Regions from separate parts of the Streptomyces sp. NPDC091282 genome, predicted to be linked through region 1. Evidence: riboswitches for the same ligand, from Rfam matches in the RefSeq annotation. Region 1 holds a riboswitch; the other holds the start of a gene.
The links. A riboswitch is a leader RNA that binds a small molecule or an ion and turns the genes downstream of it on or off. The one in region 1 is predicted to bind cyclic di-AMP.
Positions count from the first base shown of each region.

Region 2: another riboswitch for cyclic di-AMP. It lies ahead of ACIQOE_RS15475 (NlpC/P60 family protein); the one in region 1 lies ahead of ACIQOE_RS14530 (transglycosylase SLT domain-containing protein).

Region 1 is NZ_JBIVUX010000003.1:165,638-173,211, forward strand. Features, by position in the region: gene fahA (fumarylacetoacetase) at 1-663, opposite strand, end outside; gene ACIQOE_RS14520 (ATP-grasp domain-containing protein) at 939-2,183, shown strand; gene ACIQOE_RS14525 (HAD family hydrolase) at 2,460-3,266, shown strand; gene ACIQOE_RS14530 (transglycosylase SLT domain-containing protein) at 3,304-3,810, opposite strand; cyclic di-AMP (ydaO/yuaA leader) riboswitch at 3,814-4,011, opposite strand; gene ACIQOE_RS14535 (polyprenyl synthetase family protein) at 4,721-5,728, shown strand; gene ACIQOE_RS14540 (DUF2092 domain-containing protein) at 6,030-7,271, shown strand; gene ACIQOE_RS14545 (ABC transporter ATP-binding protein) at 7,325-7,574, shown strand, end outside.
Region 2 is NZ_JBIVUX010000003.1:352,870-360,443, forward strand. Features, by position in the region: gene ACIQOE_RS15450 (PspC domain-containing protein) at 1-259, opposite strand, end outside; gene ACIQOE_RS15455 (PspC domain-containing protein) at 457-1,749, shown strand; gene ACIQOE_RS15460 (response regulator transcription factor) at 1,746-2,459, shown strand; gene ACIQOE_RS15465 (NlpC/P60 family protein) at 2,472-3,536, opposite strand; gene ACIQOE_RS15470 (hypothetical protein) at 4,025-4,378, shown strand; gene ACIQOE_RS15475 (NlpC/P60 family protein) at 4,478-5,620, opposite strand; cyclic di-AMP (ydaO/yuaA leader) riboswitch at 5,629-5,799, opposite strand; gene pcrA (DNA helicase PcrA) at 6,122-7,574, shown strand, end outside.

The DNA of each region.
Region 1 (7,574 bases):
CCCGAACACGTGCTCGCGGTAGTCGCCGAGCGGCACCGGCCGTCCCTGCTCCGACGGCGCGCCGACGACGAAGCCGACCTCCGCCTCGATGTCCAGCCGGACGGAGGGCCCGAACACGGGTGCCTCCGCCGGGTCGGGGGACGTCTTGCGCTGCCCGGAGGGCCGTACGACGTCCGTTCCCGACACCACGACCGTGCCCGCGCGGCCGTGGTAACCGATCGGCAGGTGCTTCCAGTTGGGGGTGAGCGGCTCGGCGGCGTCGGGGCGGAAGATGCGGCCGGCGTTCCGGGCGTGGTTCTCCGAGGCGTAGAAGTCCACGTAGTCGGCGACCTCGAAGGGGAGGTGCAGGGTCACCGCCGCCAGCGGGTGGAAGAGGGGTTCGAGCACCTCGCGGTGGGCGGGCACGGTCACCCAGGCCGTCAGGGCGCGCCGGACGTCCGACCAGGTGGTGCGGCCCGCGGCCAGCAGCGGGTTGAGGGTCGGGCGGGCCAGCAGCGTGGCGTAGGGGGAGCCGAGCGCGAGGGCCGCGGCCCCCGCGTCCAGGACGTGGTCGCCGAGGCGGACGCCGACCCTCCGCTGCGTGCTCCCGGAGGTCGAGAACACGCCGTACGGAAGATTGTGCGGGCCGAAGGGGTCACCCTCGGGGACCTCGAAAGGGGGCAAGGGGGGCATGGGGTGGCTGCCTCGCTCTCATCCGTGCCGCGCCTGGCCGACTGTGTGGTGACGCCGTTTCGACGTCGCGCGGCATTCCATGTGGTCGCGCCACACGTTACGGGTGAGTCGGCTGTCGCGGCAGTGTCTAAAGAGTTCGCAATGTCCGGATAAGCCTTGTCGGAGGGTGCAATTCCGGCTTAGCGTCCTTTGGGGGACACGGACGGGGTGGGTCCGGTCCGTAGGGGGAACACGTGGGGGGACCCGTGGCCGGGAGTGCCGTCAGCATGCCGCTCGACGCGGATCGCGAGGTACCGGGCCTGATCGTCAAGTTCGGCGACTATCCGCTGCATCACGGCGGGGTCGGCGCGATTCGCAGCCTGGGCCGCATGGGCGTTCCCATGTACGCGATCACGGAGGACGCCTACACGCCGGCGGCCTCCTCCCGTTACCTCAAACGGGCGTTCGTGTGGCCGACGACCGGCGCCGAGGAACCGGACCACCTGGTCGAGGGACTGCTCCGCATCGGCCGCCGCATCGGCCGTCCGACCGTGCTGATCCCCACCGACGAGGAGGCCGCCGTCCTGATCGCCGAGCACCAGGACGCGCTCGGCGACCGCTTCCTCTTCCCGCGCGTGGACCCCGCGCTGCCGCGCCGGCTCGCCAGCAAGCAGGGACTGCACGAACTGTGCGCGGAACACGGCATCTCCAGCCCCGCGGCCGCCTTCCCGCAGTCGTACGACGACATCGCCGACTTCGCCGAGAAGGCCCGCTTCCCGATCGTCGCGAAGAACCGCGAGGCCTTCGTACGGCGCAGCAGGCCCGCCGTCAACGGCACGACGAAGATCGCCACGCGCGAGGGACTGCTCGCTCTCGCGCGCGACTGGGGCACCCGTCCGGGGGTCATCCTCCAGGAGTACCTGCCGAGGGAGGACGCCGAGGACTGGATCGTGCACGCCTACGCCGACGCCGACGCGAACCCGCTCGCCCTGTTCACCGGCGTGAAGGTGCGTTCGTGGCCGCCGCACGCGGGCATGACGGCCAACGCGTACGTCGTCGACAACCCGGAACTCGCCGACCTCGCCGCGCGTTTCGTCAAACAGATCGGCTTCACCGGCGTCATCGACCTCGACCTGCGCTTCGACCGCCGCGACGGGCGGTACAAACTGCTCGACTTCAACCCGCGGATGGGCGCCCAGTTCCGGCTCTTCGAGAGCGAGTCGGGGGTGGACGTGGTCCGCGCGATGCACCTGGACCTGACCGGGCGCCGGGTCCCGGAGGGGGAACAGCGGGCCGGGCAGCGGTACGTGGTGGAGAACATCGACCTGCCCGCCCTCCTCGCCTACCGGCGCAGCGGCTACACCACACCGCACGCGCCGGGGCGGCCGAGCGGCACCGAGCTGGCCTGGCTCGCCGGTGACGATCCGCTGCCGTTCGTCACGATGCTCGCCCGCCTCGTGCGACCGGGCGCGAAGCACCTGTACGAGCTGTGGCGCACCAACCGCCGCGGCTCGGGCACGTCCACGAACTAGCCACCGGACCACCGTCCGCACCGGCCGCGGCCGCCGTTCCCGGCCGTCTGCCGTCTGCCGTCTGCCGTCTGCCGTCTGCCGTTCTCGGCCGACCGCCGACCGCCGACCGCCGACCGCCGACCGCGTCCCGTCGTCCGCCGACCCCGTCCCGCCGCGGACGGCACGTGCTCCGTAGCGGGACGCCCCATCGGACGTCCCATCACCGTGGACGCGGGCGTCATTTGAGGCCGGAACGCGCGGTGAGTCTCCCGGGCGTGCTGTCCGTATTCTCTGATCATGGTCGCACCCACGCCGTACTCACTGATCGCCACCGACCTGGACGGCACGCTGCTGCGTGCCGACGACACCGTGTCGGAACGGTCGCTCGCCGCGCTCGCGCGGGCGGCCCGGGCCGGGGCCCGGCATCTCGTGGTGACCGGGCGCCCCGCGCCGAGGGTGCGCCCTCTCCTGGGGGACCTGGGCTGCACGGGACTCGCGGTCTGCGGCCAGGGCGCCCAGGTGTACGACGCCGGCGCGGACCGGCTGCTCTGGTCGGTGACCCTGGACCGGGACCTGGCGGAGACCGCCCTGGGCAAGATCGAGGCCGAGGTCGGCCAGGTGTACGCGGCGGTCGACCAGGACGGCGTGGACGGGCTCACGCTCATCGAGCCGGGCTACCGGATGCCCCACCCGACGCTGCCCGCGCTGCGGGTCGGCCGGCGCGACGACCTGTGGCGCGCGCCCATCAGCAAGGTGCTGCTGCGCCACCACGCCCTGTCCGACGACGAACTGGCGGCGACCGCCCGCGCGGTGGTCGGGTCGCTGGCGACGGTCACCATGTCGGGACCGGGGACGGTCGAGCTGCAGCCGTGCGGCGTGACCAAGGCGACCGGTCTCGCGCTGGCCGCCGACCGGCTCGGGCTGAGCCCGGAGCGGGCGGTCGCCTTCGGGGACATGCCCAACGACGTCCCGATGTTCGACTGGGCGGCCCACGGGGTGGCGATGGCCGACGCCCATCCCGAACTCAAGGCGGTGGCCGACGAGATCACCTCGTCGAACGAGGACGACGGCGTGGCCGTCGTCCTCGAACGACTCTTCGGCTGACGAAGCCGGTCAGTACGCGCCGGTCAGTACGCGCCGGTCAGTACGCGCCGTGCACGTTGTCGATCGAGCCGTACCGCGCGGCGGCGTAGTTGCAGGCGGCGGTGATGTTCGCGACCGGGTCGTAGACGTCGAACGACGTGCCGTCCACGTGGTAGGTCTTGAACGTCGGGTCGATCACCTGGAGCAGGCCCTTGGACGGGATGCCCTTGGCGGCGTTGGAGTCCCAGAGGTTGATGGCACTCGGGTTGCCCGAGGACTCGCGCATCACGTTGCGGTAGATGCCGTCGTAGGTGCCCGGGATCTTCTTTTCGGCCATGATCGCGAGGGACTCGCGGATCCAGCCGTCGAGGTTGTTCGGGTACCCGGCGAGTGTCGTGGAGGCCGTGGCGGCCGACGAAGCCGTCGTGGCGGTGGACGTGGCGGCGGAGGCGGCGGTCGCCCCGATGAGCGGAAGGGCGAGAACGGCGGCGCCGGTCCCCGCGAGGGTGAGCCTGCGCAGGAGGGGGTTACGGCGGGGACGGCGGTGCTGGGAGACAGCAGACATGGCGAAGTTCCTCTCCGTCGCCTGCGAGGTGAGCTGTCGGGTTCGGGACCGGGGAGTGCCCGGCCGCACCGCCCTGAGGCGGAGCGACTTCACCCCTAGCCATTCCGGTACGACGTCCTTCGGTGACGTCCGTCGCCCGGTCCGGCGGCTTACCTGGTTCCCCCGCTCCTGCCGTGCGAATGAACTCGTCGATGGGTCACGACGGGCGGCGGCAGGATTCGGCGTCCGCCCGGTGAGCCGGAACGTATGCGAGAGCACATGTCCGAAACAAGCACCTGATGCACACAACGCACCCATTGACCTTGATCTGAGTCGTATGGGGCACTTGATCCTTTGCGGTTGCCAAGCCTCAACTCGCTTATGGCGCAAGGGAAGAAAGGGTCACCTCACCGCATTTGTGGCACTCAGGGCCACGTGACCCACTTCACGAAGTGGCAATTGCGGCGAATCGGACAAGAGGGATTCATTGAATGCCCTTTTCCGGGTGCCGACGGAATAGCGGGACGCCGTGATTTGTATGCATTGCCTCGATTGGGGCAGGTGAAGTGGTGGGCGTCACAGGCAATTCTGAAAATTGTCCGAATTGTTCTTATCCGGGGTGAGGGGCCCGCGAAGTGGGGCCGGCCGGCATCGACGGGCGGCGGAAGGGGTACCTCCGGTCCGGGGCACCGCGTGCCTCCGGTTCACCACGGTTTCGCGACAAGAGCCGGTACTTCCTGTTAAGTCATGAGATGTCAGGTCGTATCGGCTGATCAAAAACATACCGGTCGTGATCCGATAGCGCCCGGGGTGTAACGGTGGGCGCCCTCGGTGATCGAAACCTGACCGGATACGCTGACTTGAGTGATGGCAGCGACCTATCGACAAACCGTGTAAGCGCCAGTGGACACCAGCAGACAGGAGACCCCTCGTGACCGTCGGGCCGTTCGGGCTGAGCGTGCGGGACCAGGCTCTGGAAGCCGATGTCCAGGCCGGATTGACGGCTGTCGAGGAGGGCTTGCTAGAAGCCACCAAGAGTGAGGTCCCGTTCATCACGGAGGCCGCGCAGCATCTCGTGCGGGCCGGCGGGAAGCGGTTCCGGCCCCTGCTGGTGATGCTGGCCGCGCAGTTCGGTGACCCGTACGCGCCCGGCGTGGTGCCGTCGGCGGTGGTCGTCGAGCTGACCCACCTCGCCACGCTCTACCACGACGACGTCATGGACGAGGCAGCCGTGCGCCGCGGTGTCGACAGCGCCAACACCCGCTGGGGCAACTCGGTCGCCGTCCTCACGGGCGACTTCCTCTTCGCCCGCGCCTCGCAGATCCTCGCCGACCTCGGACCCGAGGCGGTGCGGGTCCAGGCCCTCGCGTTCGAACGGCTGGTGACGGGCCAGATCCTGGAGACGGCCGGTCCTTCCGACGGGCGTGACCCGGTGGACCACTACCTCGACGTGCTCGGCGGCAAGACCGGCTCGCTGGTGGCGGTCTCCTGCCGCTTCGGCGCGATGATGTCCGGCGCCGACGAGACGGTCGTGGACGTCCTCACCCAGTACGGCGAACGCCTCGGCGTCGCCTTCCAGCTCGCCGACGACGTCCTGGACATCGCCTCCGACTCCCACGAGTCCGGCAAGACCCCGGGGACCGATCTGCGCGAGGGCGTCCCCACGCTCCCGGTGCTGCGGCTGCGCGAGCGGGCGGCCCGGCTGGGGCTGGCCGAGGACGTGGCACTGTGCGAGCTGCTGGACTCCGACCTCACGGACGACGCCCGGCACGCGCAGGCCCTGGCGGCCCTGCGGGCGCACCCGGCGCTGGAGCAGGCGCGCCGGGACACGGTCAGGTACGCCGAGGAGGCCCGGGCCGCGCTGGCGCCGCTGATGGAGTGCGACGCGAAGGCGGCGCTCCTGGAGCTGTGCGACGCGGTGGTGCACCGGGCGGGCTAGCCCGAACCCTTCCTGTGTGACTTGGGTCACGTCCCGGAGGCTCGCGCGACGAGCGGTTACGGAACGTGACAGGAGGCGTCTCCGCCGTGCGACCCCTACGGGTCGGGGGAGGCGCCTCCACCCTTGTGTCATACCGCAGTCGTACACGGAGTTGGCTCCCGGGTCTGACGCTTGAGCGGCCCGGATTTGGTGAGATGGAAACCACGGAAATCACCACCGCTCACCGATTCGGGTGAGAATGGCGGCTCAGGGTGGGACACGTGCGAGCACAGCCGCCGCCGACGACGGAGGTAAGGCACACATGGCACCGTACGAAACCGAGGACAGCACGGGGGCCGCGCAGGCCGACGACGAGCTGCGCGCCGAGCGGCGGCGCAAGGCCGCGCGATACGTCGTCCCGGTCGCGGTCATGGGCGTGGCCGCGGCCACGATCGGCCTGGTTCCGGCACTCGCCGACTCGGGCGACCCCGACCTGCCGAAGATCACCGCACAGGAACTCATCGACAAGATCGCCAAGTCGGACGTGCAGCAGCTGTCCGGCACGGTGAAGATCAGCACCGACCTCGGCCTGCCCGACCTCGGCGGCCTGGAGAACGGCCTGCTGTCCGGCGCGGCACAGGGCGGCGACGGCTCCTCGGCCGACCCGTCGGCCAAGCTCACCGAGCTGGCCTCGGGCACGCACACGCTGCGGGTGGCCGCCGACGGCCCCGACCGGCAGAAGGTCTCGGTGCTGGAGAGCGGCGCCGAGTACAGCCTCATCCACAACGGCACGAACGTGTGGGGCTACGACAGCAAGTCCAACGAGGTCTACCACTCCACCGACGCCGGCTCCGGCAAGGCCGAGCGCCACGAGACCCCGGCCACCCCGAAGGACTTCGCCGACCAGCTCCTCAAGTCGGTCGACGACACCACGTCGGTGAAGGTCGACGGCACCGCCCAGGTCGCGGGCCGCGACGCCTACCGGCTGGTCGTCAAGCCCAAGCAGTCCGGCACGACGGTCGGCGCGATCAGCATCGCGGTGGACGCCAAGACCGGCACCCCGCTGAAGTTCACGCTCACCCCGTCCAGCGGCGGCGCGGCCGTGATCGACGCCGGGTACACCCAGGTCAGCTTCGCGAAGCCGGCCGCCTCCACCTTCGACTTCACCCCGCCCAAGGGCGCCAAGGTCACCGAGGGCGACAGCCTCGACAAGGCGAACAGGGCCGAGAAGGGCGACAAGGGCGACAAGATCACCAGGACTCCCGGCAGCCACGACACCCCCGGGGCGCCCGGCGCGAACGGCTTCGACGTCCTCGGCAAGGGCTGGAACGCGATAGCCGTCATCGACACCGGCACCAAGGGCGGCCTGCCCAGCGGCTCCGCCTCCGCAGGCGGTGACCTCGGCGGCTTCCTCGGCTCGCTCGGCGACCCGGTCTCCGGCAAGTTCGGCAAGGGCACGGTGTTCTCGACCCGCCTGATCAACGCCCTGATGACGGACGACGGCAAGGTGTACGTCGGTGCGGTGGACAAGGCCGCGCTGGTGAAGGCGGCGAACGCGGGGTAACAAGGGCGTCAGGAGTTCCCCGCCCGGCCCGGCACGACGAATCGAGGGAGCCGATGGACCAGCCGTCCGCCACGGAGCGCGGGCCGCACGACCAGGGTGAGGACGACCCGGGCCGGGACGACCCGGCGCGCACGGGCGTCATCGACACCCGCGGCCTGACCAAGCGCTACCGCGGCGGACAGCTCGCCGTGGACGGTCTCGACCTGACCGTCCCGGCGGGCAGCGTCTTCGGCTTCCTCGGTCCGAACGGCTCCGGCAAGACCACCACCATCCGCATGCTGATGGGCCTCATCGCCCCCACCT
Region 2 (7,574 bases), 190 kb from region 1:
GGGTGATGCGGAAGATCACCGGGTCCAGGTCGGTGTGACGTCCCAGTCCCGCGCACACGCCCGCGATCATCTTGTGCCGGCGGTCGCGCCGGAACCGGGGGAGCGTCCCGGCGCCGGTGGCGCCGGCCTCCGTGTCCGGCGCCCCCGTCCCGGCGGTCTCCGCCGCGGCGGGCGCGGCATCCGACGGCCCGGGGCCCTGGGCGGGCCGCGGGCCGGGGCCGGGTCCCGGACCCGTCGCGGCGTGCTCGTGATCAGTCATGAGTCAATGGTGACGGGCGAGGAGCCGCGACGGCAGTCGGGATGACCCTGGCCGAACCCTGAGATCGGCCCCGAGCCCGGACCGGGACGCGTTCGAACCCGCCCCCGACGGTCCGCCGCGGGGAAATCCGAAGATCAGGGGAGTATCGGGGGCAGACCCTGATGCCCGGGGATCCCCGGCGTGTGAACATCGATGGCATGCCGGAAGCCGCAGCAGTGCCCCTCGACGACCCGCGGCCGCCGCGCAAGCTCTACCGCAGCAGCGACGGACGGTGGCTCGGTGGAGTGGCGCGGGGCCTCGCCGGGCACCTCGGCCTGCCCGTCGTGTGGGTGCGGCTCGTCTTCGTCGGCCTGTTCATGGCCAACGGCCTCGGCGCGCTGCTCTACGCCGCGTTCTGGTTCTTCGTACCGCTCGGCCTCGGCGGCGTCGGCGGTCAGAAGCCGCCTTCCCTGGTCACCACCGAGACCTCGGCGGACGGCCGGCGCAGACTCGTCGCCCGCAGGCCCGACAGGGGCCAGATCGTCGCGCTGCTCCTCATGGTCGTCGTGTCCATGGTGTTCGTGGGCAGCGTCAACCTCACCAACGGCGCCAAGGCCTATCTCCTGCCCGCGGTCCTGGTGGCCGCCGGCGTGGCGCTGGTCTGGCGGCAGGCGGACAACGCCCGCCGGGCCCGCTGGGTCGAGGTCGGCAGGCGCCGCCGCACGCTCTCGCTGCTGCGCGCGGGCGTCGGTGTCCTGCTCGTCACGGCGGGCGTCTCCGGCGTCTTCGTCATGCAGGGCTCCGCCGCGCACATCGGTGCGGTGCTCCAGGCCTCGCTCGCCGTGCTCGTCGGCATCACCCTGCTCGCCGGCCCCTATCTCGTGCGGATGACCCAGGACCTCTCCGAGGAGCGGCTGATGCGCATCCGCGCCCAGGAGCGCGCCGAGGTCGCCGCCCACGTCCACGACTCCGTGCTGCACACCCTGACCCTGATCCAGCGCAACGCGGAGAATGCGAACGAGGTGCGCCGCCTCGCCCGCGCGCAGGAGCGCGACCTGCGCACCTGGCTGTACAAGCCGGAGGGCACCGGCAAGGACGAGGCCGACGAACCGACCACCCTCGCCGAGGCGGTCCGCCGCAGTGCCGCGGAGGTCGAGGACAAGCACGGCGTCCCCATCGAGGTCGTGGTGGTCGGCGACTGCCCGCTCGACGAGCGGTTGGGCGCGCAGATGCAGGCCGCGCGTGAGGCAATGGTCAACGCCGCCAAGTACGGTGGCGAGGGCGGCGCCGTCCAGGTCTACGCCGAGGCCGAGGGCAGGACGGTCTTCGTGTCCGTCCGCGACCGCGGTCCCGGTTTCGACCTCGACTCGATACCCGCCGACCGCATGGGTGTCAGAGAATCGATCATCGGCCGAATGGAGCGCCATGGCGGCACCGCGCGGCTGCGGTCCGTGCCGGGCGGCGGCACGGAGGTCGAGCTGGAGATGGAGAGGGCGGAGAACACGTCATGAGCGACGCGACCGAGGCGAACGGCCCGGCGGAAGGCACGGAGAAGGCCGGGCGTCGGGTGCGCGTGGTCCTCGTCGACGACCACCGGATGTTCCGTACCGGAGTGCAGGCCGAGATCGGCCAGACCGAGCAGACCGGCGTGGAGGTGGTCGGGGAGGCCGCCGACGTCGACCAGGCGGTCTCGGTGATCACCGCGACCCGGCCCGAGGTGGTGCTCCTCGACGTGCACCTGCCGGGCGGCGGCGGGGTCGAGGTGCTGCGCCGGTGCGCCCCGCTGGCGGCGGACGCCGAACGGCCGGTGCGTTTCCTCGCGCTGTCCGTGTCGGACGCGGCCGAGGACGTGATCGGGGTGATCCGCGGCGGGGCCCGTGGCTACGTCACCAAGACGATCACCGGCACCGACCTGGTCGACTCGATCTTCCGTGTCCAGGAGGGCGACGCGGTCTTCTCCCCGCGCCTGGCCGGGTTCGTCCTGGACGCCTTCGCCTCCACCGACGCCCCGCCGGTCGACGAGGACCTCGACCGTCTCACCCAGCGCGAGCGCGAGGTGCTGCGCCTGATCGCCCGCGGCTACGCCTACAAGGAGATCGCCAAGCAGCTGTTCATCTCCGTCAAGACGGTCGAGTCCCATGTGTCGGCGGTCCTGCGCAAGCTGCAGCTGTCCAACCGGCACGAGCTGACCCGCTGGGCGACGGCCCGTCGGCTGGTCTGACGCGGTCCGCCCTCACACCACCCGCGTCGCCCCCGCGAACGGCATCTCGTCGACCGGGGCGATCCGCACCGGCGCCGAGGGGTTGGGCGCGTGGATCATCTGGCCGTTGCCGATGTAGATGCCGACGTGGCTGATGCCCGAGTAGAAGAACACCAGGTCGCCCGGCTGGAGTTCGGAGCGGGACACCCGGCGGCCTGCGTTGATCTGGGCGTAGGTGGTGCGGGGGAGGGAGACACCGGCGGAGCGGTAGGCGGCCTGGGCGAGTCCTGAGCAGTCGAAGGCGTTCGGGCCGGTCGCGCCCCAGACGTAGGGGCTGCCGAGCTTGGAGTAGGCGTACGCCACGGCGGCCGCGGCCCGGGAGTCGGAGGCGGTCGCCGGGGCGGTGGCCGAGGCGAGCGCGGCGCGGCCGTCGGAGGCCGAGCGGGAGGCGCGCGCGGGCGAGCCGTCCGCGGTGACCACCGCCTGCTGCTGCGGCGAGAGCCGGTCCAGCAGCCGCCGGGCCTCGGCGAGTTTGCCGGTGATGGTGGTCCTCTGCCGTTCCAGCTCGGCCTGCCGGGAGCGCAGCGAGGCCAGCTCCACGTGTGCCGCGCCGCGCAGTTGCTCGATCTCCCGCAGCTGCCGGCGCACCCGTGTGACCGCGCCGGCCTGAGCGGCGCCGGCCCGTTCGGCGAACGCGGCGTTGTCCAGGTACCGGTCGGGATCGCTGGAGAGCGCCAGCTGCCACGCCGGGTCGATACCGCCGTCGCGGTACTGCGCGGCCGCGGCCAGACCGAGCGCGTCCCGCGCGGAGTTGAGATTCTCCTGCTTGCGGGCGGTCTGGTCCTGGAGCGCCTTGATCCGCCGCTGGGCCGTGTCGGCCTTCTCCTTCGCCCCGTCGTACTTCTCGGTGGCCGTCTCGGCCTGCTGGTACAGCTGGTCCACCTTGGCCTTCACCTGCGCCGGTGTCAGTTGCGGCTCGGCGTTGCCGGTCCCTTCGAAGCCCGTCGCGGTGGCCGCGCCCGCCAGGGCGAGGGTGACGGCCGTGCGGGCCGTGTTGCCGCCGAGCGAGCGCTGTCGGGGCTTGCGGTGCGCTGCCACCTGGACTGCTCACGTCCTTTCGTAGGCCGCCGGACCGTCCGTACACAGGCCGGGGGAGCGTGTGTGCGACCGCGGTGTACGCGTCCGGCGGCGGCCCGCACAGGGGAACGGGCCGCCGCCGGACTTTCTCGGCGGTGGTGTCCGACTGCCGCCCCTGGCCCGGGCGGCGGTGGGGAGTCGGTCACCTGGGGGAGGACGCTAGGACGGAGTGTGTCGGGTCGGTAACGTGATGCACGGAATTGGTGTGACCGGATCGTTACCTGACGGTATGTGACCGGAATTCCGGTCCGGAGCCGTCGGCTTCACGGGGCGGGATGACCGAAGCGCCGGTTCCGGGGCGGCCGGGGTGCGCGGGCTGCTATGGCGCATATATGCGATGCCGGGTGCCGGAGCGGATGTCGCGGAAAGCCGGTGTCCGGACAGGAGAAGGCGCCCGGACAGGGGCCGGTGAGCGGTGCTCCGGGGGCGGCTGGTTAGGCTCCGGAGCCATGGGCGTACTCATCCATCTCTTCGTCGGCCTGCACATCATCGGCATCGCCGCGCTCCTCGGCGGCTTCCTCACCCAGATGAAGGCGATGGGCCAGGGCACGGCCCGGTTCGTCCCCGGAATGCTGCACGGCGCGTTCACCATGCTCGCCACGGGCGTGATCCTGGTCGGTCTCAACGAGGCCGACGACCACCACGTCAACACCGTCAAGATCGGTGTGAAGCTCGCGCTGCTGATCGTGATCCTCGGGCTCGTCTACGTGAAGCGGGACGAGGAGAAGGTGGAGAAGGGCGCGTTCGGCGCGGTCGGCCTGCTGACCATGGCGAACATCTTCATCGCCGTGCTGTGGACGTGATCCGGGGGACGTCCGGGGAAGCCGGCCCGGGCGCGGCCCCGGCCGCCGTGCGAACGGGGCACGCGCGCGTGCGGTGCGAAAGGCGCGGGTCCGCCCGGTTCAGGCCGGGCGTACCACGCTGTGGATGATCGACTCGCCGCCGTAGTAGATCGACTCCTCCCGGACGTAGGCGCCGGGCTTCGGGGCGTGGATCATCATGCCGTCGCCGATGTAGATGCCGACGTGGGTGACGTCGTCGTAGAAGAAGACCAGGTCGCCGGGGCGGGCGTCGGCGAGGGAGACGGTGGTGCCGGCGTTCACCTGGTCGTACGTGGTGCGCGGCAGCGAGACGCCCGCGGCCTTCCAGGCGGCCTGGGACAGGCCGGAGCAGTCGTAGGAGCCGGGGCCGGTGGCGCCCCAGACGTACGGCTTGCCGATCTGCGCGCGGGCGAAGGCGATCGCCTTGGCGGCCTTCGTCCCGTAGGCGGAGCCGGAGGACGAGGAGGAGCCGCCCGAGGACGGCGCGGACGACGGCGGGGCGTCCTTCCGCTCGGCCGCCGCCTGCTGCTTCGCCAGCTCCGCCGCCTTGGCCGCCGCCGCTGCCCGCTGCTTCTTCTCGATCTCCGCCAGCCGCGCCTTCTCCTGGGCGTTCAGCTGTGACAGCAGCTCCCGCGCGGACGCCAGCTTCGCCTGGACGGTGCTCTTGGCGGTCTTCAGGTCGTCCTGGGTCTCGGTGAGGGTCTCCAGGCTCTTGGCGGCCTCCTGCCGCTTCGCCATGGTCGCGGACTGCTGGGTGGCGTAGTCGTCGACCGCGCCCTTCTGGCGCGAGGTCAGCCGGTTCATCAGCTGCGTCTGGTCGAAGTAGTCCTGCGGGGTGTCCGCGAGCAGGAAGGTCGACGTGTCGGGCGCGCTGGCCCCCGTCCGGTACTGGGCCGCGGCGAACGAACCCAGCTCCTCACGCGCCTTGTTCAGCCGGTCCGTGCGCTGGGCGACGTCGTCGAGCAGGGTGTCGACCTGCTTGCGCTGCTTGCCCGTCCTCTCCTTGGCCGCGTTGTACTTCTCGGTCGCCGACTCCGCCTGCCGGTAGAGGGCGTCGACCTTCTTCTCGACCTCCTCCAGGCTGGGCTTGCCGTCCTCGGAGGGCGCGGCGTTGGCCGTCTGGGAGAGCAGGGCCACGGAGGTGAGGGCGGCGGTGGCCAGGGCGGGGGTGCGTATGCCTGCTACGCGCGTTGCGGACGGACGCGACTTGCGGTGCGACGCCAACGGGGGCGACTCCTTCCGTGCTCCGCCTACCGGGTTAGCTGTCGGGTTCGGGCGGATGACTCGGAAGGGTTGCCCTACGGTCCGCTCCCCGGAGGGAAGTCGGGACCGATTCACCCCGGGTTCGGTGGGTCCCCGGCTCCGGATGCGCGGCGGCACCCTGGACTCGGCGGAGGCCGTGCGGCCCGGCGACGTTCGCCGGTGGGGGTCGTACGGCCTGCCCGCACGCTAGCCAACTCGTGTGCTCTGTGTGAAGGTTGATGTGCGATATGCCCGATACATTTTCGTGACCTTGGCCTCGGTGGCTCAAGAGATCGGTGCATTCGTCCGGATATGGCGCGACGTGTCCGCAGGAGTCGACCGGCCCGTCCCGCCGCCCGGCGGGCGCGCCTCCGCTCACGGTGCGTCATCGCTGATCGTGAGCGGCCGGTTCTGGTGGGTGACGGGGGCGAGTTTGCGGGGTGGGGACCGGTTGTCAGTGGGGCGCCCTAGACTCGGAGAGCGATGAGCAGCCTCTTTGACGACAGCTTCCTGGCGAGCCTCCAGCCCCCGCGCGGCCACGAGGAGGAACCCCCGCCGCCCGAGGACGAGCACGTACCGGAGCCGATTCCGGACGATCTGTTCGGCGGGCGGTTCGACGCGCCCCCGGACCGGGACGCCTACTACCGCGACGGCGCCGCCCGCCCCGCCCAGGACCCGGCCACCCTCCTGGAGGGGCTGAACGAGAACCAGCGGGCCGCCGTCGTGCACGCCGGCACCCCGCTGCTCATCGTGGCCGGTGCCGGTTCCGGCAAGACGCGCGTGCTCACCCACCGCATCGCGCACCTGCTGGGCGCCCGGCAGGTGCACCCCGGCCAGATCCTCGCGATCACCTTCACCAACAAGGCCGCGGGCGAGATGAAGGAGCGCGTCGAGCACCTCGTCGGCCCGCGCGCGAACGCGATGTGGGTCATGACCTTCCACAGCGCGTGCGTGCGGATCCTGCGCAGGGAGAGCAAGAAGCTCGGCTTCACCTCCTCCTTCTCGATCTACGACGCTGCCGACTCCAAGCGCCTGATGGCCCTGGTCTGCCGCGACCTGGACCTCGACCCCAAGCGCTTCCCGCCCAAGTCCTTCAGCGCCAAGATCAGCAACCTCAAGAACGAGCTGATCGACGAGGAGGACTTCGCCGCGCAGGCCACCGACGGCTTCGAGAAGACCCTCGCCCAGGCCTACGCGCTCTACCAGTCGCGGCTGCGCGAGGCGAACGCCCTCGACTTCGACGACCTGATCATGACGACGGTCAACCTGCTGCGGGCCTTCCCGGACGTCGCCGAGCACTACCGCCGCCGCTTCCGGCACGTCCTGGTCGACGAGTACCAGGACACCAACCACGCCCAGTACGCGCTCGTGCGCGAGCTGGTCGGCACCGGCGGCCACGCCGAGGACGTACCACCCGCCGAGCACGACCTGCCGCCCGCCGAGCTGTGCGTCGTCGGCGACGCCGACCAGTCGATCTACGCCTTCCGGGGCGCGACGATCCGCAACATCCTCCAGTTCGAGGAGGACTACCCGAACGCGACGACGATCCTCCTGGAGCAGAACTACCGCTCCACCCAGACGATCCTCTCCGCCGCCAACGCGGTCATCGAGCGCAACGAGTCCCGCCGCCCGAAGAATCTGTGGACCAACGCGGGCGCGGGCGCGCAGATCACCGGTTACGTCGCCGACACCGAGCACGACGAGGCCCAGTTCGTCGCCGAGGAGATAGACCGTCTGACCGACGCGGGCGAGGCGAAGGCCGGCGACGTCGCCGTCTTCTACCGCACCAACGCCCAGTCCCGTGTCTTCGAGGAGATCTTCATCCGGGTCGGCCTGCCCTACAAGGTCGTCGGCGGCGTCCGCTTCTACGAGCGCAAGGAGGTCCGGGACGTCCTGGCCTACCTGCGGGTGCTGGCCAACCCGGAGGACTCCGTCC